One region of the Streptomyces sp. NPDC002640 genome, then DNA from elsewhere that is predicted to be linked to it. Evidence: predicted binding sites of a transcription regulator. Region 1 holds the regulator's gene; the other holds the start of a gene.
What was found. Region 1 encodes HrcA, which represses chaperone genes, less so after heat shock. Its sites were predicted from a motif close to TTNGCACTCNGNNNNNCNGAGTGCNAA; they were not measured.
Positions count from the first base shown of each region.

Region 2: the regulator HrcA is predicted to act here: its motif matches at 9,232-9,258, upstream of groES (co-chaperone GroES).

Region 1 covers NZ_JBSFVZ010000015.1:86,655-100,868, reverse strand. Annotated here, with positions in the region: gene ACWD3O_RS20510 (DUF3097 domain-containing protein) at 1-643, opposite strand, end outside; gene ACWD3O_RS20505 (MBL fold metallo-hydrolase) at 770-1,567, opposite strand; gene hrcA (heat-inducible transcriptional repressor HrcA) at 1,727-2,743, shown strand; gene dnaJ (molecular chaperone DnaJ) at 2,744-3,886, shown strand; gene ACWD3O_RS20490 (16S rRNA (uracil(1498)-N(3))-methyltransferase) at 3,999-4,748, shown strand; gene ACWD3O_RS20485 (S41 family peptidase) at 6,395-8,077, shown strand; gene ACWD3O_RS20480 (histidine triad nucleotide-binding protein) at 8,287-8,640, shown strand; gene ACWD3O_RS20475 (ribonuclease Z) at 8,656-9,561, shown strand; gene ACWD3O_RS20470 (adenosine deaminase) at 9,605-10,600, shown strand; gene era (GTPase Era) at 10,693-11,643, opposite strand; gene ACWD3O_RS20460 (glycoside hydrolase family 1 protein) at 11,908-13,230, shown strand; gene ACWD3O_RS20455 (MFS transporter) at 13,227-14,214, shown strand, end outside.
Region 2 covers NZ_JBSFVZ010000002.1:253,765-267,978, reverse strand. Annotated here, with positions in the region: gene ACWD3O_RS03780 (hypothetical protein) at 321-1,016, shown strand; gene ACWD3O_RS03775 (beta-xylosidase/alpha-l-arabinosidase) at 1,071-3,401, opposite strand; partial or broken gene ACWD3O_RS03770 (carbohydrate ABC transporter permease) at 3,420-3,596, opposite strand; gene ACWD3O_RS03765 (hypothetical protein) at 3,644-3,838, shown strand; gene ACWD3O_RS03760 (ABC transporter substrate-binding protein) at 3,831-5,144, opposite strand; gene ACWD3O_RS03755 (LacI family DNA-binding transcriptional regulator) at 5,362-6,420, shown strand; gene ACWD3O_RS03750 (LCP family protein) at 6,504-7,736, shown strand; gene ACWD3O_RS03745 (THUMP-like domain-containing protein) at 7,858-9,051, opposite strand; gene groES (co-chaperone GroES) at 9,404-9,712, shown strand; gene groL (chaperonin GroEL) at 9,873-11,504, shown strand; gene ACWD3O_RS03730 (hypothetical protein) at 11,840-12,292, shown strand; gene ACWD3O_RS03725 (hypothetical protein) at 12,312-14,214, shown strand, end outside.

The sequences.
Region 1 (14,214 bases):
CGCGCGGGACCACGGGCCAGGCGTCGATGCCCAGGGCGGACGGCTTCACCGCCTCCCAGATGTCGATGTACGGGTGGCCGACGACCAGCGCGTGCTCGCTGGTGACCGCCTCCGCGATGCGCCACTCCTTGGAGCCGGGCACCAGGTGGTCCACCAGCACGCCCAGACGCGCGTCGGGGCCCGGGGCGAACTCGGCGACCACGGCGGGCAGGTCGTCCACGCCCTCCAGGTACTCCACGACCACGCCCTCGATCCGCAGGTCGTCGCCCCACACCTTCTCGACCAGTTCGGCGTCGTGCCGGCCCTCGACGTAGATCCGGCCCGCGCGGGCCACGCGGGCCCGGGCGCCGGGGACGGCCACCGAGCCCGAGGCGGTGCGCGAGGGGCGGCGCGGGGCGCCCGCCGCGGCGCGGACCAGGGTCACCGGGCGGCCCTCCAGGAGGAAGGCGGCCGGGGCCAGCGGGAAGACGCGGTGCTTGCCGTGCCGGTCCTCCAGGGTCACCGTGCCGGCCTCGCAGCCGACGACGGCGCCGCAGAACCCGGTGGCCGGGTCCTCCACGACCAGACCGGGTTCGGCCGGCACCTCGGGCACCGGCTTCGGCTTCTTCCACGGCGGCGTGAGGTCGGCGGAGTACTGGCGCATTCGGCCGACGATAGGAGAAATCCCGACCGGTGGGTACACGACACGCCCTCGCGCCGCCTCACCAGGCCGTGCCGTTTCAGCAGGCCGTCGCCTCACCAGGCCGTGCCGCCTCAGCAGGCCGTTGCCTCACCAGGCCGTGCCGAACCTCCGGGACAGTTCCTCGCGCTGCCGCCGCACGAACGCGGCGTCCACCACGGCCCCGTGCCCCGGCACGTACAGCGCGTCCTCGCCGCCCAGCTCCAGCAGCCGGGTGAGCGCCGCCGCCCAGCGTGAGGGCACCGCGTCCGGGCCGGCCTGCGGGGCGCCGGACTCCTCGACCAGGTCGCCGCAGAACACCACCGGCCGCGGTCCGGGCACCAGCACCGCGAGGTCGTAGGCGGTGTGCCCCGGCCCCACGTTGGCCAGCAGCGGCCGGACGCCGCCGCCCAGGTCCAGCACGTGGTCGTCGTGCACCTCGTGCCCCGGCGCGGTCAGCAGCTCCAGCGCGCCGTCCGCCGCCTCCGCGGTCAGCCCGTTGGCCACCGCGTCGGACCGCAGCGCGTCCCGCCCGTCGTCCGAGGTGAGCGGCGCGCCCGCGCCCACCGCCGCGAACACCTCCGCCCCGGCGAAGACGCAGGTGCCCAGCACGTGGTCGAAGTGCGGGTGGGTGAGCGCCACATGGGTCACCCGCCGCCCGGTGCCCCGCCCGGCGCCCTCCGGACCGGGGGCCGGCTGTCCCGCCCGCAGCAGCTCCTCGGCCTCCTGGCGGATCCGGGTGCCTTCCGCCACACTCGAACCGGCGTCCACCAGCAACGCCCCCTCGGCACCCGCCACCAGACCCACCGTGCAGTCCCACACCGGCAGCCGCAGCCGCCCCACTCCGGGGGCCAGCGGCTCCCAGCCGAGGTCTTCCCACCCACCAGGGGCTTCCCAGGTCACGCTCATGGGGCGACGCTATCGGGACCGCACGGCGACCGCCCTTGCCCGCGCCGTACCCCCCGGCCGTACACTGGCTGAGGACGACTGGCACTCGCGAAGGCAGAGTGCCAGTCGACGCAAGGGGCAGAAGCGGTGAGGCGGAGCCGACATCCGGAGGTGTGCGCGGTGCTGAGTGAACGCAGGCTGCAGGTGTTGCGCGCCATCGTCCAGGACTACGTCGGGACCGAGGAGCCGGTGGGCTCCAAGGCCCTCACCGAGCGGCACAACCTCGGTGTGTCCCCCGCGACGGTGCGCAACGACATGTCCGCGCTGGAGGAGGAGGGCTACATCGCCCAGCCCCACACCAGCGCGGGGCGGATCCCCACGGACAAGGGCTACCGGCTCTTCGTCGACCGGCTGGCCGACGTGAAGCCGATGACCCAGCCCGAGCGGCGGGCCATCCAGAACTTCCTGGACGGCGCCGTCGACCTCGACGACGTGGTGGCCCGCACGGTGCGGCTGCTGGCGCAGCTGACCCGCCAGGTCGCGGTTGTCCAGTATCCGTCGCTCACGCGTTCGGCGGTGCGGCATGTCGAGCTGCTGGCGCTCGCGCCGGCCCGGGTGATGCTGGTGCTGATCACCGACACCGGCCGGGTCGAGCAGCGCATGATCGACTGCCCCGCCCCGATCGGCGAGAACACCCTCGCCGACCTCCGCGCCCGGCTCAACAGCCGGACCACGGGACGCCGGTTCACCGACGTCCCGCAGCTGGTGCAGGACCTGCCGGAGGCCTTCGACCCGGAGGACCGCGGCACGGTCTCCTCGGTGCTCTCCACCCTGCTGGAGACGCTCGTCGAGCGGACCGAGGAGCGGCTGATGATCGGCGGCACCGCCAACCTGACCCGTTTCACACATGACTTTCCCCTCACCATCCAGCCCGTCCTGGAGGCCCTCGAGGAGCAGGTCGTGCTCCTCAAACTCCTTGGCGAGGCGAAGGATTCGGCCATGACCGTCCGTATCGGTCATGAGAACGAGTACGAGGGGCTCAACTCCACGTCCGTCGTGTCGGTGGGCTACGGTTCGGGCGGCGAGGCAGTCGCCAAGCTCGGCGTGGTCGGACCGACCCGCATGGATTACCCGGGAACGATGGGAGCAGTACGCGCAGTGGCACGGTACGTCGGACAGATCCTGGCGGAGTCGTAAGTGGCCACGGACTACTACGCCGTACTCGGCGTGCGCCGCGACGCGTCCCAGGACGAGATCAAGAAGGCGTTCCGGAGGCTCGCGCGCGAGCTGCACCCGGACGTCAATCCCGATCCGAAGACGCAGGAGCGGTTCAAGGAGATCAACGCCGCCTACGAGGTGCTCTCGGACCCGCAGAAGAAGCAGGTCTACGACCTCGGCGGCGACCCGCTCTCCCAGGCCGGCGGCGCCGGCGCGGGCGCGGGCGGCTTCGGGGCCGGCGGCTTCGGCAACTTCTCCGACATCATGGACGCCTTCTTCGGCACGGCCTCGCAGCGCGGACCGCGCTCGCGGACCCGCCGCGGCCAGGACGCCATGATCCGGCTGGACGTCGAGCTCACCGAGGCGGCCTTCGGGACCACCAAGGAACTCCAGGTCGACACGGCCGTGGTGTGCAACACCTGCCACGGCGAGGGCGCCGCGCCGGGCACCTCCGCGCAGACCTGTGACATGTGCCGCGGCCGCGGCGAGGTGTCCCAGGTGACGCGGTCGTTCCTCGGCCAGGTCATGACCTCGCGGCCCTGCCCGCAGTGCCAGGGCTTCGGCACGGTCGTGCCCAACCCGTGCCCCGAGTGCGCGGGCGACGGGCGGGTCCGGTCGCGCCGGACGCTGACCGTGAAGATCCCGGCCGGCGTGGACAACGGCACCCGGATCCAGCTCGCCGGCGAGGGCGAGGTCGGCCCGGGCGGCGGCCCGGCGGGCGACCTGTACGTCGAGATCCACGAGCTGCCGCACGAGACGTTCCAGCGGCGCGGGGACGACCTGCACTGCACGGTGACCATCCCGATGACGGCGGCGGCGCTCGGCACCAAGGTGCCGCTGGAGACGCTCGACGGGCACGAGGAGGTCGACATCCGGCCGGGCACCCAGTCCGGGCAGTCGATCCCGCTGCACGGGCGCGGCGTCACCCACCTGCGCGGCGGCGGACGCGGTGACCTCATCGTCCACGTCGAGGTGCTGACGCCGACCAAGCTGGACCCGGAGCAGGAGCGGGTGCTGCGCGAGCTGGCCAAGCTGCGCGGCGAGGAGCGGCCCACCGGGCAGTTCCAGCCCGGCCAGCAGGGACTGTTCTCCCGTCTCAAGGACGCGTTCAACGGGCGCTGAGGCGCCCCACCGGGAGCCGCCGCGGACCTCGTGCCGTGGCGGCTCCCGGTATTTCCAGCCCCCGTCGTACCTTTCCGACCGCCCACCCCGTTCCACCGCACCTGGAGGCGCCGTGACCGCCCCCGTCTTCGTCGTCGACGAGCTCGTCCCCGGCGGGCCCACGTTCCTGCTGGAGGGGCCCGAGGGCCGGCACGCCGTGTCCGTGAAGCGCCTCCAGCCCGGCGAGGCGGTGGTGCTCACCGACGGCCGGGGGCGCTTCACCGAGGGCGTCGTCCAGGCAGCGGAGGGCAAGGACCGGCTGCTCGTCGGCCAGCTCACCGAGGTGCGGGAGGAGCCGGCGCCGAGCCCGCGGATCACCGTCGTGCAGGCGCTGCCCAAGGGCGACCGGGGCGAGCTGGCCGTGGAGACCATGACCGAGACCGGGGTGGACGCGATCGTCCCCTGGGCGGCGGCGCGGTGCATCACGCAGTGGCGCGGTGAGCGGGGGGCCAAGGCGCTGGGCAAGTGGCGGGCCACGGCGCGGGAGGCCGGCAAGCAGTCGCGGCGGACCCGGTTCCCCGAGGTCGCGGAGCTCGCCAACGGCAAGTGGGTCGCGGAGCTGCTCGCCGGGGCGGACTTCGCGGCGGTGCTGCACGAGGACCGGGAGTACCCCGGGGAGCCGCTGGCGACGGCGGCCCTCCCGGCGGAGGGGGAGATCGTGCTGGTCGTCGGCCCCGAGGGCGGGGTCTCGCCGCAGGAGCTGGAGCTGTTCGCGGAGGCGGGGGCGGGGGCCTACCGGCTGGGGCGGAGCGTGCTGCGGACCTCCACGGCGGGGACGGCCGCGGTCGCCCTCCTCCTCGGCCGCACGGGACGCTGGTCCTAGCGGTCCCGCGGTCCTGGCGGTCCCGTGCCGTCCGCGCGGGCGTGCCGTACGCACCGCGGGCAAACGTGCCGCCGGGCGGCACGGGTGCGGGAAACCCCTGTTGGGGAAGGAGCCCGGGTGCTTAGGCTGACGGGGTGACTGAGTCTGCCTCGACGCTCGCTCCCGCATACCTCCGCTTCCCGCACCTGCACGGCGACCTCGTCGCGTTCACCGCCGAGGACGACGTCTGGGTCGCCCCCCTCGACGGGGGCCGTGCCTGGCGGGTCAGTGCCGACAACGAGCCGGTGAACCACCCGCGGATCTCCCCGGACGGCGCCCACGTCGCGTGGACCTCCACCCGCGACGGCGCCCCCGAGGCGTACGTCGCGCCCGTGGACGGCGGCCCCGCGCGACGGCTGACCCACTGGGGCGCGCCCACCACCCGGGTCCGCGGCTGGACCCCGGACGGACGGGTCCTGGTGACCTCCGCGCACGGACAGGCCACCCTGCGCCGTTCGTGGGCACGGGCCGTGCCGCTGGACGGCGGCCCGGCGGAAACCCTGCCGTACGGCCCCGTCGGCGACGTCGCGTTCGGCCCGCGCACCGTGCTGCTCTCCGCGCCGATGGGCCGCGAGGCGGCCTGGTGGAAGCGCTACCGCGGCGGTACCGCCGGCAAGCTGTGGATCGAGTCCGAGGACACGCCGGGCGAGTTCGCCCGCCTCCACGAGGACCTCGACGGCAACATCGAGAACCCCCTGTGGGTGGGGGAGCGCCTGGCGTTCCTCTCCGACCACGAGGGTGTCGGCGCCCTGTACTCCTCCCTCGCCGACGGCTCCGACCTGCGCCGCCACACCCCGGTCGGGGACGACGTGTTCTACGCGCGGCACGCCGCCACCGACGGCAGCCGCGTGGTCTACGTCTCGGCCGGCGAACTGTGGCTGCTGGACGACCTGGACGGTGCCGGGCCGCGCCGTCCGGAGATCCGTCTCGGCGGCCAGCGCCTCGACCTCCAGCCCTACCCCGTCACCCCCTCCCGCTGGCTCGGCGGGTTCGCGCCCGACCACACCGCCCGCGGCAGCGCCGTCACCGTGCGCGGCGCGGTCCACTGGATCACCCACCGCTCCGGCCCGGCGCGCGCGCTGGCCGCCGAGCCGGGCGTGCGCAACCGGCTGGCCCGCGCCTTCCGGGTGGACGGCGAGGAGTGGGCGGTCTGGGTCACCGACGCCGAGGGCGAGGACGCCCTGGAGTTCGCGCCCGCCACCGGGCCCGCCGCCGGAGGCCCGCGCCGGATCGCCGGCGGACGGCTCGGCCGGGTGCTGGGGCTCACCGTGGCGCCCGACGGCGGCCGGTTCGCCGTCGCCTCCCACGACGGACGGGTGCTGCTGGTCGAGCGGGAGAGCGGCGAGGTCCGCGAGGTCGACCGCAGCGAGAACGGCGACTGCTCCGGCCTGGTGTTCTCGCCCGACTCGGCCTGGCTGGCCTGGTCCCACCCGGGCGTCGGCGCGCTGGCCCAGCTCAAGCTGGCCAACACCGCCGACCTGTCGGTGGTCGAGGCGACCCCGCTGCGGTTCAGGGACTTCTCGCCCGCCTTCACCCCCGACGGCAAGCACCTCGCCTTCCTGTCGGCGCGCGCCTTCGACCCGGTCTACGACGAGCACGCCTTCGACATGGCCTTCGTCGGCTCCAACCGCCCCTACCTGATCACCCTCGCCGCGACCACGCCGTCCCCGTTCGGCCCGCAGCGGCACGGACGCCCGGTGGACGCGCCCGACAAGGACGAGACCCCGGAGAGCGAGGGCACGCCCGCCACCCGGATCGACCCGGAGGGCCTCGCCGACCGGATCGTGCCCTTCCCGGTGGAGGCCTCCCGCTACACCGCGCTGCGCACCGCCAAGGACGGCGTGCTCTGGCTCCGCCACCCCGTGCAGGGCGTGCTCGGCGCCTCCCGGGCCACACCGGACGACTCGGGGCCCAAGAGCGAGCTCGAACGCTACGACCTGGCCCAGCTGCGTCTGGAGACCCTCGGCGACGACGTCGACGGTTACGCGGTCAGCGGTGACGGCAGGCGGCTGGCGGTGTGGGGCGGCGGCCGGCTGCGGATCGTGCCCGGCGACCGGCGGGTCTCCGGCGACGACGAACTCACCGTGGACCTCGGCCGGATCCACCAGACGGTCGACCCGGCCGCCGAGTGGCGGCAGATGTTCGACGAGACCGGCCGCCTGATGCGCGACAACTTCTGGCGCCCCGACCTCGGCGGCGTCGACTGGCAGGCCGTCCTGGACCGCTACCGGCCGGTCGTCGAACGGGTCGCCACCCACGACGACCTGGTCGACCTGCTCTGGGAGGTGCAGGGCGAACTCGGCACCTCGCACGCCTACGTCACCCCCACCGGCCAGGGCGGCGACGAACGGCAGGGCCTGCTCGGCGCCGACGTGTCCCGGCACGAGGACGGGCGGTGGCGGGTCGACCGGGTGCTGCCCTCGGAGACCTCCGACCCCAAGGCCCGTTCCCCGCTCGCCGCCCCCGGGGTGGCCGTGCGGCCGGGCGACGCGATCGTGGCCGTCGGCGGGCGGCCCGTCGACCCGGTGCGCGGGCCGTGGCCGCTGCTGGCCGGCACGGCGGGCAAGCCGGTCGAGCTGACCGTCGCCCCCGCGGACGGCGGCGCGCCCCGGCACACCGTGGTGGTGCCCACCGACGACGAGGAGCCGCTGCGCTACCACGACTGGGTGGCCGACCGGCGGGCCCACGTCCACGAGCTCAGCGGCGGCCGCCTCGGCTACCTCCACGTGCCCGACATGATGGGCGCGGGCTGGGCCCAGATCCACCGCGACCTGGTCGTCGAGGTCGCCCGCGAGGGGCTGATCGTCGACGTCCGGGAGAACCGGGGCGGGCACACCTCGCAGCTGGTCGTGGAGAAGCTGGCCCGGCGGATCGTCGGCTGGGACGTGCCGCGGGGGATGCGGCCGATGAGCTACCCGCAGGACGCGCCGCGCGGCCCCGTGGTCGCCGTGGCCAACGAGTTCTCCGGTTCGGACGGCGACATCGTCAACGCGGCGGTCAAGGCCCTCGGCATCGGGCCGGTGGTCGGCACCCGGACCTGGGGCGGGGTCGTCGGCATCGACAGCCGGTACCGGCTGGTCGACGGCACGCTGGTGACGCAGCCCAAGTACGCGTTCTGGTTCGAGGAGCTCGGCTGGGGCGTCGAGAACCACGGCGTCGACCCCGATGTCGAGGTGGTGTGCACGCCGCAGGACCACGTCGCGGGCCGCGACCCGCAGCTCGACGAGGCCGTGCGGATCGCGCTGGAGGCGCTGTCGCGCACCCCCGCCAAGACGCCGCCGTCGCTGTGACCACCGGCTGACACCGGCTGACACCGGCTGACACCGGCCGACACCGGACGAACAGGCGAACGGCTGACACCCGGGCGCGGCCCCCGCCCTCCCGCGGCGGCCGCGCCCGCGGGGGCGGCGGGGCCGGGCGGCTTCCGCACCCGCCCCCGTGGTGTCGGACCCGGACGCTACGATGACCGTGCGTGAACGATCACGAACGAGGAGGGCCCATGGCCGGGGAGCCGCAGGACGACTGCCTGTTCTGCAAGATCGTCGCGGGGACCATCCCCGCCAACGTCGTGCGGGAGACCGATACGACCGTGGCGTTCCGGGACATAAACCCGCAGGCCCCCACGCACGTCCTGGTGATCCCCAAGGCGCACCACGCGGACGCCGCCACCCTCGCCGCCGAGGCCCCCGAGATCGCCGCCGACGTGCTGCGCGAGACCCGTGCCGTGGCCGAGGCGGAGAAGCTGGACAGCTACCGCATGGTCTTCAACACCGGGTCCGGCGCCGGCCAGACCGTGTTCCACGCGCACGCCCACGTGCTCGGCGGCCGCGGCCTGCAGTGGCCCCCCGGCTGACCGGGAGCGGCGAACGTGTCCGTGCGTGAACTGGTGGTGCTGGGCACCGCCAGCCAGGTTCCGACCCGGCACCGGAACCACAACGGCTACCTGCTGCGGTGGGACGGCGAGGGCATCCTGTTCGACCCCGGCGAGGGAACCCAGCGGCAGATGCTGCGCGCCGGGGTCGCCGCGCACGACCTCAACCGGCTCTGCGTCACCCACTTCCACGGCGACCACTCCCTCGGTCTGGCCGGAGTCATCCAGCGGATCAACCTCGACCGGGTCCCGCACCCGGTCACGGCCCACTACCCGCGCTCCGGGCAGCGCTTCTTCGACCGGCTGCGGTACGCCACCGCGTACCGGGAGACGGTCCGGCTCACCGAGGCGCCGGTCGACTCCGACGGCCCGGTCGCCGAGACCGCCGGGTACACGCTGGAGGCCCACCGCCTCTCCCACCCCGTCGAGTCCTACGGCTACCGGCTGGTGGAGCCCGACGGCCGCCGGATGCTGCCCGAGCGGCTCGCCGCGCACGGCATCACCGGCCCCGACGTCGGCCGCCTCCAGCGGGAGGGCGAGCTGAACGGCGTCACCCTGGACGAGGTCAGCGAGGTGCGCCGCGGACAGCGGTTCGCGTTCGTCATGGACACCCGGCTCTGCGACGGCGTCCACCGGCTCGCCGAGGGCTGCGACCTGCTCACCATCGAGTCCACCTTCCTCGACGAGGACGTGGCCCTCGCCGACGAGCACGGGCACCTCACCGCCGGCCAGGCGGCCCGGGCCGCCCGCGACGCCGGCGTGCGCCACCTGGTCCTCACCCACTTCAGCCAGCGCTACCCGGACCCCGAGGAGTTCGAACGGCAGGCGCGTGCGGCCGGTTTCGAGGGCGAACTGACCGTGGCCCGGGACCTCCAGCGGGTGCCGGTACCCAAACGGGTCTGAGGTCGATCCAGGACACTGCGGGACTTTTGCGTATCATCCTTTGATGCCCATCCCCAAAGCCGAACTGCACCTTCACATCGAAGGCACCCTGGAGCCGGAGCTTGCCTTCGAGCTCGCCGAGCGCAACGGCGTCGCCCTGCCGTACCCGAGCGTCGACGCGCTGCGCGCCGCCCAGGCCTTCGAGGACCTGCAGTCCTTCCTCGACCTGTACTACGCCTGCATGGCGGTGCTGCGCACCGAGCGGGACTTCGAGGACCTCGCCGACGCCTACCTGCGCCGGGCCGCCGCCCAGGGCGTGCGGCACGCCGAGATCTTCTTCGACCCGCAGGCCCACCTCGCCCGCGGCGTGGAGATGGGCACCGTGGTCGAGGGCCTGGGGCGCGCCCTGGCCCGGAGCGAGGAGACCCACGGCGTCTCCACCCGGCTGATCATGTGCTTCCTGCGGGACGAGTCCGCCGAGTCCGCCCTGGAGACGCTGGAGCTGGCCCGGCCCCACCTGGACCGCATCACCGGCGTCGGCCTGGACTCCGCCGAGGTGGGGCACCCGCCGGTGAAGTTCCGGGAGGTCTACGAGGCCGCCGCCGCGCTCGGCCTGCGCCGGGTCGCGCACGCCGGTGAGGAAGGGCCCGCCGCGTACATCACCGAGGCGCTGGACGTGCTCGGCGTCGAACGGGTCGACCACGGCCTGCGGTGCATGGAGGACCCGGCGCTGGTGGAACGCCTGGTCCGGGAGCGGATCCCGCTGACGCTGTGCCCGCTCTCCAACGTGCGGCTGCGGGCCGTCGACGTCCTGGAGCAGCACCCGCTGCCGGCGATGCTGGAGGCGGGCCTGATGTGCACCGTCAACTCCGACGACCCCGCCTACTTCGGCGGCTACGTCCAGGACAACTTCGACGCCGTCCGCGACCGGCTGGGGCTGGACGAGGAGCGGCTGCGGGAGCTGGCCCGCAACTCCTTCCTCGCCTCCTTCCTGGAGGACGACGAGGAGCGCCGGGCCCGCTACCTCGCCGAGGTCGAGGCGTACGAGTTCCCCGCCTGAGCCCGGGCGCCTACGACGACGGCCCCGGCACCGTGGACGCGGTGCCGGGGCCGTTCCCGTGACGTGCGCGGGCCCTGGAAGCCCTGGAAGCCCTAGAAGCCCAGCTTGCGCAGCTGCTTCGGGTCGCGCTGCCAGTCCTTGGCGACCTTCACGTGCAGGTCGAGGAAGACCGGGGTGCCCAGCAGCGCCTCGATCTGCTTGCGGGACTTGATCCCGACATCCTTCAGGCGCTGCCCCTTGGGGCCGATGACGATGCCCTTCTGGCTGGAGCGCTCGATGTACAGGTTGGCGTGGATGTCCAGCAGCGGCTTGTCGGCCGGCCGGTCCTCGCGCGGCAGCATCTCCTCGACGACCACGGCGATGGAGTGCGGCAGCTCGTCCCGCACGCCCTCCAGGGCGGCCTCGCGGATCAGCTCCGCGATCATCACCTGCTCCGGCTCGTCGGTGAGGTCGCCCTCCGGGTAGAGCGCGGGGCCCTCCGGCATCAGCGGGATCAGCAGGTCGGCGAGGAGGTCCACCTGCTTGCCGGCGGTCGCGGACACCGGGATGATCTCCGCCCAGGTGATGCCCAGCTCCTTGCCGAGCTGGTCCACCGCGATCAGCTGCTCGGCGAGCTGCTTGGAGTCCACCAGGTCGGTCTTGGTGACGATCGCCACCTTCGGGGCCTTCTTGATCGCCGCGAGTTCCTTGGCGATGAAGCGGTCGCCGGGGCCGATCTTCTGGTCGGCGGGCAGGCAGAAGCCGATCACGTCGACCTCGGCCCAGGTGGTGCGGACCACGTCGTTGAGCCGCTCGCCGAGGAGGGTGCGCGGCTTGTGGAGCCCGGGGGTGTCCACCAGGATCAGCTGCGCGTCCGGGCGGTGCACGATGCCGCGGACCGTGTGCCGGGTGGTCTGGGGGCGGTTGGAGGTGATCGCCACCTTCTGGCCCACCAGCGCGTTCGTGAGGGTGGACTTGCCCGCGTTGGGGCGGCCCACGAAGCAGGCGAAGCCGGCCCGGTGGAGGTCCTCGGACGGCTGCGGTGACTGTGTACGAACGCTCATGCCGCCCATTCTCCCCGATCCCGCGACCCCCCGGTACCGACGGCCGTCCGCACCCGCCTCCGACCACCGTGACCCGTCCCACAGCACCGCCCCACACCCCCCGCGAGGGGCCGGTCCGTCCGCCCCGCGGGGGCCGGTTCCGTGGTGCGGTGCGGGGCCGGGGCCGCTGGGGGCCGGAGGTGGCGGGCGGGCCCCGCGGCCGGGCCAGGATCCGTTGCGCGCAAGGGTGTTGACCCGTCACCGTGGAGTGAGCAGGATCCGCGCATGGCCGCCGACGCGCTTCCCCCGTTCCCGCCCGGCTTCCTCTGGGGCGCCTCCACCTCCGCGCACCAGATCGAGGGCGCCGTCGACGCGCGCGGGCCGTCCGTGTGGGACGTCTTCGAGGCCCGCCCCGGCGTGATCCGCGACGGCTCCACCGCCGCCGTCGCCTGCGACAGCTTCCACCGGCACCGGGAGGACGTCGCGCTCCTCGCCGGCCTCGGCCTGAACGCCTACCGGTTCTCCGTCTCCTGGCCCCGCGTCGACTCCCCGGGCGGGCTCGACCACTACGAGCGCCTGGTCGACGACCTGCTCGCCGCCGGCGTCCGCCCGGTGCCCACCCTGTTCCACTGGGACCTGCCGGCCTCGCTGGACTGGCTGGACCGCGACACCGCCGCCCGGTTCGCGGAGTACGTCGAGCGCGTCGCCGCCCGTCTCGGGGACCGGGTGACCACCTGGATCACCCTCAACGAGCCCGCCGAGCACACCGTCCTCGGCCACGCCCTCGGCGTGCACGCCCCCGGCCGCACGCTGCTGTACGACGCGCTGCCGGTGGCCCACCACCAGCTGCTCGCGCACGGCCTCGCGGTCCGCGCCCTGCGCGCCGCCGGGGCCACCGGCGTCGGGATCGCCGCCTCGCACAGCCCCACCTGGCCGCTGACCGGCGACGAGGCGGACCTGGCCGCCGCCGACCACTACGACGTCCTGATGAACCGCGCGTTCTCCGACCCGCTCCTCCTGGGCCGCTACCCGGAGGGGCTGGACCAGCTGATGCCCGGCGACGTGGACGCGGACCTGGAGGTCATCTCCGAGCGGCTCGACTGGTACGGCGTGAACTACTACGCGCCCTCCCTGGTCGGCGCCCCCACCGGGGAGAAGAGCGCCTACGGCACCTTCGACGTGCCCGCCGGGCTGCCGTTCGCGCTGCACGAGATCGAGGGCCGGCCCAGGACCGCGTTCGGCTGGCCGGTGGTCCCCGAGGGCCTCACCGAGACCCTCACCGGTCTGCGCGACCGCTACGGCGACCGCCTCCCGCCGGTGATGATCACCGAGAACGGCTGCTCCTACCCCGGCCTCGACGACCAGGAGCGGATCGCCTACCTCGACTCCCACCTCCGCGCCCTGCACCGGGCGATCGAGGAGGGCGTGGACGTGCGCGGCTACTTCGTCTGGTCGCTGCTGGACAACTACGAGTGGAACGAGGGCTACCAGCAGCGGTTCGGGCTGGTGCACGTCGACTTCGACTCCCCGGAGCGCACCCGCACCCCCAAGGCCTCCTACGCCTGGCTGCGGGACGCCCTGCGGGACACCTTGCGGGCCCAAGGGTGACGACGGCGTCCGGGGCGGGCCCGCTGCCGGGCCCGCCGGACCCGCCGAACCCGCTGGCGGAACCCTCCGAGCGGGTCCCGGGCGGCTGGACCGCCTCCCTGTCGCTGGCCAACGCGGCGATCTGGATCGGCTGGTACGGCCCGCTCCAGATCCTGCTGGCCTCCCAGGCAGCCGAGTACGCCGCCGGCCACGGCATGTCCAAGGAGACGATGCTGGCCTGGGTGACCGGCGCCGGAGCCATGGTCGCGCTGGTCGCCAACCCGGTCTTCGGCGCCCTCTCCGACCGCACGGCCTCCCGCTTCGGCAGGCGTCGCCCGTGGACGCTGGCGGGCGCCCTGCTGGGGGCGCTGTCGCTGCTGCTCCTCGGCCAGGCGCGCGGCCCGTGGACGATGATCACCGGCTGGTGCCTGGTCCAGCTCACCCTGAACGCCGCCTTCGCCGCCGTCACCGCGGCGGTCCCCGACCGGGTGCCCCGGCTGCAGCGCGGCACGGTCGGCGGCTGGCTGGGCGCCGCCCAGATCCTCGGCGTGGTGGCCGGCACCGGGCTGGCCACCCTGACCGGCGGGATCGCCGCCGGGTACGCGGCCTGCGCCGCCTGCGCGGCGCTCGGCGTGCTGCCGTACCTGCGCCACCCGGAGGCGCCGCTGCCGGCCACGGCGCGCCCCGCGTGGTCGGCGCGCGGCTTCCTGGCCGGTTTCCGCCTCGACCCGCGACGCCACCCGGACCTGGCGTGGGCCTGGCTTACCCGGTTCCTGGTCAACCTCGCCAACGCCGTCGGGCTGCTGTACCTGCTCTACTTCCTGCGCGACGCGGTCGGCCACCGCGACCCGGAGCAGGGCGTGTTCGTGCTCACCGCGATCAACGCGGTGGCCCTGCTGGCGACGGTGGTGGCGGGCGGCGCCTGGTCGGACCGGACCGGCCGCCGCAAGCCGTTCGTGCTGTGGTCGGGCGTGCTGATGGCGGTGGCCACGGCGCTGCTGGCCG
Region 2 (14,214 bases), on a different contig from region 1:
CGCGCCACCGGCGCCGCGCTGCGGTGAGTGCGGGGCGGAGCCCCGGCGGGTCGCCCGCGCGATACCGGGGCGGCGCCCGCGGACGGGCGCCGAGCCGCCCTGCCCGTACCGTTCGGCCGCCTGAACGCCTCGCCGCCCAGGGGCGGGCCGTGCCGGGTCGGGCCGGCGCGGGCCGGTGCGGGCTGTGCCGGGGCCATCCGGGGGACCGTCCGGGCCGATCAGACGATTTTTAGCTCGCCTGGCCCAGTGCCCCTGAGTGACCCGGACCACCGCAGGTCACAGCTTCCTCGCAGACCGACGAACGAGACGCGGGAGAGCAGATGACTTCTGGACACGGGAGGCCGCGGCGCCGCCGCGCCGTGTGGGCCGCCGGCGGGGTGTCGGCGTCGCTGGCCGTCGCGCTGGCCTGCGGAGCGGCCGGCGGCGCGGTGGCAGCGGAGCAGCCGCGGGCCGCGGTGCCGGCCCCGGCCGCCGGCGACAGGTGCGAGGAGGACGGCGACCGGCGCCGGGAGAACGGGGGCGGCGGGGCGCTCGCCTCCTGGTTCACCCTGTGGGGCCTCGGCGACCGGGCGGCGCGGGGCTGCGAGGGCGAGTGGGACCGGTGCGACGACCGGCCGCTGCCGCAGCCCGGGCCGGACGGCGCGCGTCCGGACCAGGCGGCCGGTGCCGCCGCACCCGTCACACAGGCGGGCGCCGCCCCGCGCGCCGCCGCCCCGGGCGCCGCCGTGCCGGGCGGCGCCTGTGAGACGCCGGACGGTCTCACCGAGGTGGTCGGCGAGGTGGTGGAGGTGGCCCCGGGCGGGACCGGGGAGAGCGTCGCCGTCTGCCCGGAGGGCATGGTCGCGGTCTCCGGCGGCTGGTCCACCGCCGAGCCCGGCCTGGTGGTCGGTGTCTCCCAGCGGCTCGGCGCCGACGGCTGGCGGGTCGTGCTCGACAACCCGGCCGCCGACGGCGAGCCGATCAGCGGGCTGGCCTTCGTCTACTGCGAGGACGAGGACGCCCGCAGGGACGCCTGAGGAGACGCCCGAGGGGACGCCCGGCGGACGCCCAGGGCCTGCTCGGCCTCGGGCCTACTCCGCCTTGGTGACCTCCGTCGCGCAGAGCAGCTCCCGGTCGTACCCGACCTCCCGGACCTCGCCGTCCAGGGTGAGCGGGAAGACGTGCCGCACGTCCGCCGAGGACGTGGCGAGGCGGAGCTCCAGCCTGCCGGGCTCGACGATCCGGACGCCGTCGCGGCCGGTGAACGACGCGAGGTCGGCGTGGAAGCGGAAGGTCACCCGGCGGGCCTCGCCGGGGGCCAGCTCCAGGCGCCGGTAGCCGATCAGCCGGACGTCCGGCCGGGTGACCGAGGCGACGGGGTCGTGCAGGTACAGCTGCACCACCTCGGCGCCGCTCCGGTCACCGTCGTTGCGGACGGTCACCGACACCTCGTAGGCGCCGTCGGTGCCGATGCGGGGGCCGGAGGCCGGGGACTCGAAGCGGTCCCAGGCGAACGTCGTGTACGACAGGCCGTGGCCGAAGGGGTACAGCGGCGTCGGATCCAGGTTGGTGATGTCGTTGGCCAGGCCCAGCGGCGGCTGGAGGTAGGTCCACGGCTGTCCGCCCGGGTCGCGCGGCACGCTGACGGGGAGGCGGCCCGAGGGGGTCACCCGCCCGGACAGCACGCCCGCCACGGCGGGGCCGCCCTCCTCGCCGGGGAAGAAGGCCTGCACGACGCCGGCCAGCCGGTCCGCCCAGCGGCCCAGCGCGTACGGCCGCCCGGTGAGCAGCACCAGCACCACCGGCCTGCCGGTCTCCAACAGCGCGTCCAGCAGCTCGCCCTGGACGCCCGGCAGGGCCAGGTCGGCGGCGTCGCAGCCCTCGCCCGAGGTGCCCCGGCCGAAGAGACCGGCCCGGTCGCCCAGCACGGCCACGACCACGTCCGAGGAGGAGGCCAGCGCCGCGGCGTCCGCGAACCCGGACGTGTCGGCGTCCTGGACGTCGCACCCGGCGGCGAACTCCACGGCGGCGTCCGGGAACTCGTCGCGGAGGGACTCGAGCACGGTGGGGATCTCCACGCCCAGCTCGGTGTCGGGGTGGTGCGGCAGCACGTGCGAGGGGAAGGAGTAGCAGCCCAGCATCGCCATCGCGTCGTCGGCCCGCGGGCCGATCACCGCGATGCGGCGCACCGCCGACGGGCCGGACGGGGCCAGCGGCAGGACGCCGCCGCCGTTGGCGAGCAGCACCACCGACTCGTCCGCGAGCCGGCGGGCCAGCGCACGGTTGCCCGGGGAGTCCAGGTCGAGGGAGCCTCGCGGCTCCGGCGACCAGCCCTCGTCCAGCAGCCCCAGCTCGCACTTCTGCAGCAGCACCCGACGGGCCGCCCGGTCCACCAGGGCCTCGGGAAGCCGGCCCTCGCGCACGGCCTCGACCAGCGGCTTGCCGTAGCAGTGCAGCGTCGGCAGCTCGACGTCGACACCGGCCTCCAGGGCCACGCGCGCGGCGTCGCCCAGGCCGTCCGCCACCCGCTGCAGGCTGTTCAGGAAGCCGACACCGAAGTAATCGGCGACCACGGTGCCGGTGAAGCCCCACTTCTCCCGCAGCAGTCCGGTCAGCAGGGAGGCGTCGGAGTGGGAGGGCACGCCGTCGATCTCCGTGTAGGCGGCCATCACCGACCGCGCCCCGCCGTGCCGCAGACCGTGCTCGAACGGGGGCAGCGTGACGTCGGCGATCTCCCGCACCCCGGCGCGCACCGGCGCGTGGTTGCGGGCCCCCGCCGACGAGGCGTAGCCGGCGAAGTGCTTCAGGGTGGCGATCACCCCGGTGGACTCCAGGCCCCGGACGTAGGCCGAGGCGATGGTGCCGACCAGGTACGGGTCCTCGCCGACGGTCTCCTCCACCCGGCCCCAGCGCGCGTCGCGCACGACGTCCAGGACGGGCGCGAGTCCCTGCTGGACGCCGGCCGCGGCGAGGTCGTCGCCGACGCGGCGGCCCAGCTCCTCGACCAGCTCGGGGTCGAAGGAGGCGCCCCAGGCGAGCGGCACGGGGTACGCGGTCGCGCCCCACGCGGTGAAGCCGGCCAGGCACTCCTCGTGCGCGACGGCCGGGATGCCGAACCGGTTGGCGGCCATGATGGTCCGCTGCGCCCGGGCGAGCGCGCGGGCGCCCTCGTCCGGTGCGATCGGGGCGGTGCCGTAGGAACGGGTGATCTGGCCCAGGCCGTGGGCGATCACCTCGTCCCAGTCCCAGTCGGTGGCCATCTCGTGCTGGTGCGGGGCCACGCCCGCTTCAGTGTCCGTCGAGGCGCCGACCCACACTCCATAGAGCTGTGCGGCCTTCTCCTCCAGGGTCATCCGGGAGAGAAGGTCGTCGACACGGGCTTCGGCGGTCAGTGCGGAATCGCGCCAGGGGGCGGTCATGATGCTCCTGAGAGAAAAGTGTTACTTGCCGCCGACGCCCATCGACCCGCTCACCAGGGCCCGCCGGGCCACCAGGTGAACGGCGAGGATCGGCACGCCGGAAGGAACGACGGAGGCCAACAGCGCGGGGACGTCGCCCCCGAACTGGCTGACGTAGTTGTACAGACCCGGTCCGAGGACACACGGTTCCTCGGACCGGGGGGACAGGGGAGCGCGGGGCGGGCGTCACCGGGAGCCCGACAACGATGGCAACGACGCCGAGGGCGGCGACCGCCGTGCCGGACGGGTGGTGGCTCACCCCGGTGAGCAGGACGGCGAAGAGGACGCAGACCAGCACGCCGGGCAGCGCCCAGGAGGCGTGCGGCCGACCCGCCCGGGTCGCCCGCACGCCGCTCCTGGGCGCTGCGCCGGCGTACGTGGTGACCGACCCGGTCACGTGAGCCCCTTCAGCGCGTCGACGAATTCCTTGGGCGTGGACCTGCCCAGGAAGAGCTTGTCGATCTCGGTGAGCATCGGCGCGGACCAGTCCGGCTTGACGGCCTGGTCCCAGCTGAGGGTGAACGCCGGGGCACTCTCCACGAGTTCGTACTGGAAGGTGGCGAACTCCGGGTTGGGCGAGTTCTCCAGCAGCACGGCGGCGTTGGAGGTGGTGGGGATGTCGCCGTTGGCGACCAGCGCCTTGGCGTACTCCTCCGACGCACAGGTCTTCAGGAACGCGATCACCGCCTCCCGGTTCTCGGTGCGGGAGCTCACCGACCAGTAGTTGCTCGGGTTGCCCACGACGTTCTTGATGTCGCCCGCGCCGCCCTCGTAGGCCGGGAAGACGAACCAGCCGAGGTCCTTCCTGGCGAAGTCCTCGAACTTGCCCAGCTGGGTCGAGTACTCCCAGGAGCCCATCAGGTGCATGGCGGCCTTGCCCGTGGCGAGCAGGGCCGAGGCGCCGCCGTTGTTGTACTGGACGGAGCCGAAGCCCTTGCCGAAGGCCTGGCCGTCGACCAGGTCCTTGATCTCCTCGGCCGCCCGCAGGACCGCCGGGTCGCCCCAGCCGGCGGGGTCGCCGGACTGGATGGCGCGGAAGACCTCGGGACCGCCGATGCGGTCCACCAGGTACTCCACCCACATCAGCTCGGTCCACTTGTCCGCGCCGCCCAGCGCGAACGGCGTGATCCCGCGGGCCTTGAGCCTCCGGTTGACGTCGAGCATGCCGCCCCAGGTGGTGGGCGGCTCGATGCCGTTCTGCGCGAACACCTTCTTGTTGAAGAACATCAGCACGGGCTGCATGCCGCGCATCGGAATGCCGTACGGGCGGCCGTCGAGGGCGCCGGACTGGATGACCGAGGGCAGGAAACCGTTCTTCAACTCCGGCGTGGACTCGATGATGTCGTGGAGGTCGATGATCTGGTCCTCGTCCACGTACGCCTTGATCGAGCCGCCGCCCCAGTTGAAGAACAGGTCGGGCGCGCTCGGCGAGCCCATCGCGGTGCGCAGCTTGGCGGTGTAGTCGCTGCCCGGTATGCGCTGCAGCTTGATGGTCGCGCCGGACTTCTTCGCCGCGGCGGACTCGTTGAAGCGCTGGATCGCCGCCTCCTGGATCCGCGCGGCGTCGTCGCCCCAGACGAACGCCGTGAGTGTCCCGTCCTTGCTGTCGGTGTCACCGCTGCCGTCCGAGCCGCAGGCGGTGAGGCCGGCGGTGAGCAGAGTGGCGCCGCCGACGCCCAGGAACCAACGCCTGTTGTAGGACTCCATGGGACTCGTACTCCTCGGAAGAAGCGGTCGTCGTTGACCGCAAAAGGGACGGGGGCGGGGCGTTCGCGGAGCTGCCCGTTCTGCGGCTCACGGCTCGTCCGGTGGAGATGCTTTGATACTTCCTTCGAAGGTTTCGATCGATGCCGCGAATGTTTTGGGAACCTAAGCGCGCCAGGGGGGTTCGTCAAGAGGTTGCGCAGATATACGATCCCGAACCATGACGACTCCGGAATCCGCCGAAACCCCCTCCGTGCCCCGGCAAGGGCGCACAGCGACGCTTGCCGAGATCGCACGGGCGGCCGGTGTGTCCGCTCCGACAGTTTCGAAAGTCCTCAACGGCAGGGCCGACGTGGCTCCGGCGACCCGCTCCCGGGTGGAGCGCCTGCTGCGCAGCCACGGTTATCGCAGGCGCCGCGCGGACGCCTCCCGGTCCCCGCTCGTCGAGCTCGTCTTCCACGAGCTGGAGAGCGCCTGGGCCATGGAGGTCATCCGCGGCGTGGAGCGGGCGGCGCGGCGTGCCGGGCTGAGCGTGGTGCTCTCCGAGAGCGCCGGACGCCATACGCCCGGCGGGAGTTGGGCGGACCAGGTGGCGGCCCGCCGGCCGCACGGCGTGATCCTCGTGCTGTCGGGGCTGGACGAGAGTCAGCGGACCCTGCTCACCAGCCGGTCCATCCCGTTCGTGGTGATGGACCCGGCCGGAGACCCCGGCGCGGAGGTCCCCTCGGTGGGCGCCACCAACTGGCAGGGCGGGCTGTCCGCCACCCGGCACCTGGTGGAGCTGGGCCACACCCGGATCGGCGCGATCAGCGGCCCCACCCGGATGATGTGCGCTCGCGCCCGCGTGGACGGCTACCGCGCCGCCCTGGAGACGGCCGGGCTGGCCGTGGACCCCGGTCTGATCCTGGACGGCGACTTCCACCACGAGGCGGGCTACCGGCTCGGCCTCGACCTGCTGCGCCGCGAGAACCGGCCGACGGCCGTCTTCGCGGGCAACGACCTCCAGGCGCTGGGCCTGTACGAGGCCGCGCGCGAACTGGGGCTGCGGATCCCCGACGACCTGAGCGTGGTCGGGTTCGACGATCTGCCGGTGGCCCGCTGGGTGGGCCCGCCGCTGACCACCGTCCGGCAGCCGCTGACCGAGATGGCGGAGGCGGCCACCCGGATGGTTCTCGAACTCGGGCGCGAGGAAAAGCCGTCGGCGGGCGCGCGGATGGAGCTCGCGACCAGTCTCGTGGTGCGCAGCAGCACCGCTCCGCCGCCCGGCGGGGGTTCCTGAGTCGCCGATTTCCTTCGAAACTTTCGAAGGCGGTCCCCCCGGCTTCTCCGGCGGAAGGTTCCGTACCGGGCCTATTCGGACTTATGTTCAGGCTCGTGAGCGAGAACGAGGGGACCAAGGGGAGCGGGGAGCGTGGCCGGGGAGCCGCCGCCCGGACGCCGAACAGGCGCTGGGTCAGGGCCGTCCGGTACACGCTCGGGGGAGTGCTGGTGCTCGCCGCCGTGGGGGGCGGCTGGGCCTACTGGCACCTGGACGGCAACATCCGCAGTGTCGACATCGACGCGGCGCTGGGTGACGACCGGCCGCACGCGCCGGTGGGCATGCCGATGCAGTCCGCGGGGGCGTCGCAGGGCTCGGCGGAGGGCGGCGGCGGGGCGCTGAACATCCTGCTGCTGGGCTCCGACTCGCGCGACGGCGAGGAGAACCGGCGCCTGGGCGGCGGCAGCCCGGGCAGCGCCCGGGCGGACACCGCGATGGTGGTGCACCTGGCGGAGGGGCGGACCTCCGCGACGGTGGTCTCCATACCGCGTGACACCCTGGTGACCCGTCCGGCCTGTCCGCTGCCGGACGGCGGCACCACGGCGGCGGCCCAGGGGGTGATGTTCAACAGCGCCTACGCGGTGGGGGGTCCGGTCTGCGCGGTGAAGACCGTGGAAGCCCTGTCGGGCGTGCCGATGGACCACTACCTGGAGGTCGACTTCGCCGGGTTCGCGAACCTGGTCGACGCGTTGGGCGGCGTCACGGTCGAGCTCGCCGAGCCCATCGACGACGACCTGAGCCACCTGCACGTCGACGCCGGGGTCCACCACCTGTACGGCGAGGACGCGTTGGCCCTGGCCCGCACCCGCCACGGCGTCGGGGACGGCAGCGACCTGGGGCGGATAGGCCTGCAGCAGCAGCTGGTCAGGGCACTGATGGAACAGGTCGAGCGGGCCGACCTCCTGACCGACCCGGTGCGGCTGTACCAGGTGGCGGACGCGGCCACCTCCGGCCTGACCGCCGACACCGGGCTGGACTCGCTGGAGGAACTCGCGGGGTTCGCGCGCAGCCTGAGCGGTCTCACCCCCGCGTCCGTCCGGACGGTGACCCTCCCGGTGGTGCCCGCGCCGTTCGACCGGAACCGGGTGGTGCCCGACGAGCCGGAGGCGGGGGAGCTGTGGGCTTCCCTGCTCCCGGGGGCGCCCGCCGTCGTGCCGGAGCCCTCGGGGCCGGGGGCGTCCGCGACCCCGGCAGGGCCGTCGTACGGGCCCTCGACCCGGTCGCCGTCCGGGGCCTCGACCCGGTCGCCCTCCGCGCCCGGGACAGCGCCGCAGTAACGTTTCTCCGCCGGTGGCCGGTGGCCGGTGACCCGTGATGGGTGACGGGTGACCGGTGCCAGGCCGACCGGGCGGCTGCCGGGGGCGGCGGGCGCGTGCGGTGCCCGCCCGGGCGCCGGCGTCAGCGCGGCAGCGGCTGTCCCAGGAGCATCACCGGGGCGCCCGCGGCGCGGGTCAGGAAGACCGTGACCGCGGCACGCCCCTGCGGCTTGGGGAGCGCCTTGCGGCGGAGCTCCTCCGGCTCGACCGCCGAGCCGCGCTTCTTCACGGTGAGCGTGCCGACCTCGCGTTCCCGCAGCAGCGCCTTGAGCTTCTTCACGTTGAAGGGGAGCGCGTCGGTGATCTCGTACCCGGTGGCGTACGGGGTGGGGCGGAGTTCGTCGGAGGTGACGAAGGCGATGGTCCCGTCGATCAGCCCGCCGCCGACCTCCTCGGCCACCTCGGCGACCAGGTGGGCGCGGATGACCGCCCCGTCCGGCTCGTACAGGTACCGCCCGACGGGGCGGACCGCCGGGTCCGGCAGGCCCCGGCCGAGCAGCCGCCGGGGGCCGGGCAGCAGCGTTGCGCACACCCCGCCGGGGCGGGCCGCCTCCCCGAACCAGAGGACGGCCTCCTTGACGTCGCCGCCGTCCGAGATCCACTCCGCCTCGGCGTCCTCGGGCACCGCCTCGTGCGGGATGCCCGGGGCCACCTTCAGCGCGGCGGCCCGGGAGGCGCCGCGGGCGGCCCCCACCGCCCAGGACAGCGGCGGGGAGTAGGCCTCGGGGTCGAAGATCCGCCCCCGTCCGCCGCGGCGCGCCGGGTCGACGAACACGGCGTCGAAGGGGGCGGTGTCCACCTCGGTGACGTCGGCCTCCCGCACCTCGATCAGGTCCGCCAGGCCCAGCGCCTCGGCGTTGGCCCGGGCCACGGCGGCGGTCAGCGGGTCCCGGTCGACGGCCAGCACGCGGATGCCGGCCCGGGCCAGCGCGAGGGCGTCGCCGCCGATGCCGCCGCAGAGGTCGGCGACGGACCGGACGCCGAGGGCGGCGAACCGTTCGGCACGGTGGGCGGCCACCGAGGCGCGGGTGGACTGCTCGACGCCGTTGGGGGTGAAGAACATCCGCCGGGCGTCGTCCGGGCCGAACTTCGCGGCGGCGCGGGCGCGCAGGCGGGCCTGGGTGAGGGCGGCCGACACCAGCTCGGGGGAGTGGGTCCGGCGCAGCCGGGTGGCGGCGGCGAGTTCCCCGCCGGGGGCGACGTCGCGCACCTCGTCGAGGAGGGCGCGGCCCTCGGGGCTCAGCAGCGCCGCGAACGCGGCCACGGTCTCACTCACCGTCCCATTCTCCCCGTCGGCCGCCGCGGGCCGCGCGGCGGGCTCGGGGCGGGCTCGGGGCGAGCCCCAGAGGCGGCGCGCGGCGTGCGGTGCGCGGGGCGGCGGGCGGGGCGGCGCGCGCGGGGCGGGGGCCGGGAACGCCCCCTCCGCACCGCCGTTTCCACGCAACCCGCCGAGAAATTGGCACTCCGCTTGACCGAGTGCTAACCCCGGTCATAGTCTCAGCCTTGGCACTCGCCCCAGGTGAGTGCCAACAAGCGACGGGCAGGTCCGGCACCCGCGACGACGGATCGACCTGGTCGCCACCTCAGACAGTTAACCCCGTGAGATCTCCGAAGGGGGAGGTCGGATCGTGACGACCGCCAGCTCCAAGGTTGCCATCAAGCCGCTCGAGGACCGCATCGTGGTCCAGCCGCTGGACGCCGAGCAGACCACGGCCTCTGGCCTGGTCATTCCGGACACCGCCAAGGAGAAGCCCCAGGAGGGCGTCATCCTGGCCGTGGGCCCGGGTCGCTTCGAGAACGGCGAGCGCCTGCCGCTCGACGTCAAGGTCGGCGACATCGTGCTCTACAGCAAGTACGGCGGCACCGAGGTGAAGTACAACGGCGAGGAGTACCTCGTCCTCTCGTCCCGCGACGTCCTCGCGGTCATCGAGAAGTAATTTCACCCCGCTTCCCAGAAGCACCAGAAGCACCGAGCTGCGCCCCGGGCCCCCGCGCCATAAGCCGGGCGCCGGGGCGCAGTTCGCTTTCCAAGACTTCGTACCGCTCAGACACACCGGCGATACACCGCATTTCTCCCGAGAGGGCTGAACCGCTCCCATGGCGAAGATCCTGAAGTTCGACGAGGACGCCCGTCGCGCCCTCGAGCGCGGCGTCAACAAGCTGGCCGACACGGTCAAGGTGACGATCGGCCCCAAGGGCCGCAACGTCGTCATCGACAAGAAGTTCGGCGCCCCGACCATCACCAACGACGGCGTCACCATCGCCCGTGAGGTGGAGATCGAGGACCCGTACGAGAACCTCGGCGCCCAGCTGGTGAAGGAGGTCGCGACCAAGACCAACGACATCGCCGGTGACGGTACGACCACCGCGACCGTGCTCGCCCAGGCGCTGGTCCGCGAGGGTCTGCGCAACGTCGCCGCCGGCGCCTCCCCGGCCGCCCTGAAGAAGGGCATCGACGCCGCGGTCAAGGCCGTGTCCGAGGACCTCCTCGCCACCGCCCGTCCGATCGACGAGAAGTCCGACATCGCCGCCGTCGCCGCCCTGTCCGCCCAGGACAAGCAGGTCGGCGAGCTCATCGCCGAGGCGATGGACAAGGTCGGCAAGGACGGTGTCATCACCGTCGAGGAGTCCAACACCTTCGGTCTGGAGCTGGACTTCACCGAGGGCATGGCCTTCGACAAGGGCTACCTGTCCCCGTACTTCGTGACGGACCAGGAGCGCATGGAGGCGGTCCTCGAGGACCCGTACATCCTGATCAACCAGGGCAAGATCTCCTCCATCCAGGACCTCCTGCCGCTGCTCGAGAAGATCATCCAGACCAACGCCTCGAAGCCGCTGCTGATCATCGCCGAGGACGTCGAGGGCGAGGCCCTGTCGACCCTCGTGGTCAACAAGATCCGCGGCACGTTCAACGCCGTCGCGGTCAAGGCCCCCGGCTTCGGTGACCGCCGCAAGGCGATGCTGCAGGACATGGCCGTCCTCACGGGCGCCCAGGTCATCGCCGAGGAGGTCGGCCTCAAGCTCGACCAGGTCGGCCTCGAGGTGCTCGGCTCCGCCCGCCGCGTGACCGTCACCAAGGACGACACCACCATCGTCGACGGCGCCGGCTCCTCCGAGGATGTGCAGGGCCGCGTCGCGCAGATCAAGGCCGAGATCGACACCACGGACTCCGACTGGGACCGCGAGAAGCTCCAGGAGCGCCTCGCCAAGCTGGCCGGCGGCGTGTGCGTGATCAAGGTCGGCGCCGCCACCGAGGTGGAGCTGAAGGAGAAGAAGCACCGTCTGGAGGACGCCATCTCCGCGACCCGCGCCGCGGTCGAGGAGGGCATCGTCTCCGGTGGTGGCTCCGCGCTGGTCCACGCCGCCAAGATCCTCGAGGGCAACCTCGACAAGTCCGGCGACGAGGCCACCGGTGTCGCCGTGGTCCGCAACGCGGTCGTCGAGCCGCTGCGCTGGATCGCCGAGAACGCCGGCCTCGAGGGCTACGTCATCGTCTCCAAGGTCAAGGAGATGGAGAAGGGCCAGGGCTACAACGCCGCCACCGGCGAGTACGGCGACCTGGTCAAGTCCGGCGTCATCGACCCGGTCAAGGTCACCCGCTCCGCCCTGGAGAACGCCGCCTCCATCGCCTCCCTGCTCCTCACGACCGAGACCCTGGTCGTCGAGAAGAAGGAAGAGGAGGAGCCGGCGGCGGGCGGCCACGGCCACGGCCACGGTCACGCCCACTGACCCACCCCGCTCCGCCCGTACCACCCCGAGGCCCGGCCTCCCGCACTCCGCGGGACGCCGGGCCTCGGCGCGTCCACCGTCCTTCCGTGCCGGCCCCCGCGTCCGCTTCACCCGTACGAGTCACGCCATCCCCGCCCCGCCGACCCGCCCGCCCGGGTGATCCTCGGCAGGGCCTTCCACCAGCGCCGTCGGCGGTGGACGTGCCGTGGAGGCGCGCCGACCCACGGACAGGTTCAGGCCGGATCGCCATAGCGCCCTGAAACGACCGGATGTGCTTGGTACGACTGGTGGCACCGGCCGGTACGGGCGGGATCACGGGAGGTACGGGGGACGGCATGACCTGGAACGAGTGGGAGCAGCTGAAAAAGGATGCGACAGCATCCGCGGCCACGGCGGGCGGAATGCGGCTCAACCAGCTTCCCGCCGCCCAAGGCTCCGGCGGCCCCGACCTCAAGGTCCGGCATCAGCAGCTCCGCGCCCTCGGCGGGCTCGCCGACGACCTGAGACAACGTCTCCAGGTGGACGGGGACCATGCGCGGCCCGCCACGTTCTCGGCAGGCACGAGCCTTTCCAACGACGGCCTCGCCTCGGGCCACCAGGTGCTGCGACTCGCCGAGGTGTGGAGCACCAAGCTGCATGTCCTGCTGGACGCGTGCTCCCACATCCGCAACCACCTGAGCTTCACCAGCTCACAGCACGGCGGCGACGACGAAGCGGCCGGAAGCGGCGTCGGGGCCGCGGGTGCCGACCTGCAGCCGCTGTCGAAGATCTCCGACTACATCAAGTGACACGCACGGGGGACAGCGAATGGCGGACATCGCGACGCTGACGGTCGAGGAACTCCGACACCTCCGCCTCGGCAATCTCGACAAGGCCGTCGCGGACTGGCGAGTCATGGCGGACAAGCTCACCAAACTCGCCACGGGCGGCAGCGGTGACGTGAGCGCCCGCGACCTGGAGAGCAAGGCCAAGGCCGCCGACTGGGAAGGCGTCAACGCGACCGTCTCCCGGGAGTTCGTCACCAGGACGGCCAAACAGTTCGACGACGCGGCCGCGGAGGCGAAGGACGTCCTGGGCATTCTGAGCGACCTCGCGTCGCAGATGGCGAAGCACAAGGAGAGCCTGGACACGGCGATCACCGAGCTGGGCCGCCGGAACATCGGCGTCACCGGCAACGGCACGATCACCTACAACAGTCCCAGCGCCCCCAGCGAGGTGACCGGTGTGGTCAGGCCCTCGAAGGAGGAGATGGAGGTCGCCAAGCAGCGAGTCACCCGCATCCTGTGGGAGGCCACCGAGACCGACCGCATCGCCAAGGACGCCCTGCGCGCCATCATGAAGGACCAGCACGACTTCTCCGGGGCGGGCGCGGGCAGCCTCAAGGAAGCCGACATGCGGCAGGGGCAGGCGCAGGCCGAGAAGTGGAAGAAGGACATCCTCTCCGGCGAGTACAAGCGCTGGAGCGACGAGCAACTCGAGGCGTTCAACCGGTCGCTCGTCCTCCACCGCGACAACCCCGGCTTCACCGAGGCGTTCTTCACCGGCATCGGCGCGGACCAGACGTTGATGATGTGGCGGGAGATCGCCGACAACGACGGGCCGGAGAACAAGGACCGCCCCAAGCTCCTGGCGAAGCTGCAGGACAACCTCAGCATGGCCCTCGCCAACGCCTCGTACGGGGACAGCCCGGCGGTCGAGCAGTGGAAGAAGGACCTGATCGCCGCAGGCCCCCGGCAGCTCGCCGGTGATCTTCCCATCGGGCCCACAGGCTTCCAGGTGATGAGCAGCCTGATGCAGAAGGGCCGTTTCGAGGACGAGTTCCTCCACGATTACGGCACAGCGCTCATCACCCACGAGCGCGAGAAGTTCCGGGGATCCGGCGAACCCTGGCTCAGCGGTGTCACCCTCAATTACCCGGACGACAAGAAGAACCCCAACGACCCGATGTCCGGCTTCCTCGAAGCCCTCGGCCACAACCCCGAGGCCTCACTCGACTTCTTCAACCAGGAGACCGGCAAGGACGACGAGCGGATCAGCAACTTCGAGTACCTCGTCGGCCACGAGGAGCATGGCCGCAAGTGGCCCGGGAACACCGACGGCTTCGACAACCTGGGCCACGCACTGGAGTCGGCGACCCTGGGCTACCCCCATGACCAGTTGGACCCGCAGACCCCGCCGCTGAAGGACCCGGACGACATCCGCGCGCGAGATGAACGACTGGCTCTGTTCCGGCAGGTCATCGAGGCATATGGCACCTCCGACGCGGTGGAGAAGCATGAGGGGATCACGCCTAGTTTGACCAGGATCGCCGTCGGTCATTTGGACACCTTGAACTACTCGATGGCCGACTGGGGTGGCACTGGTGACCATGCCGCACGGGAACTGCGCTTCCATGCGGAGAAGTACCGGCTGGGAGATATCCCAGGAGGGATGGCAGCCGACTTCCTGGGCGCCCTCGCCGCTGATCCTGACGCGTATAACTCGTTGTCCGCCGCGCAGCAGTTGTACGGGAGCAGTGTCATAGCCTCACACCCCGACGACCTGGACTCGGCGAAAGCGGCTGCCCTGGTCGGCGTTGGCGTCCACGGCATTCTCGACGAAGCGCGAATGGAAGCACTGGGTCGAGAGATGGCCGACGAAAAGGAGAAGCAGCAGGTCATGCTCGAGGAGCAGGCCGCGTGGCGGGACTTCGCCGTGGAGGCAGCCGTGG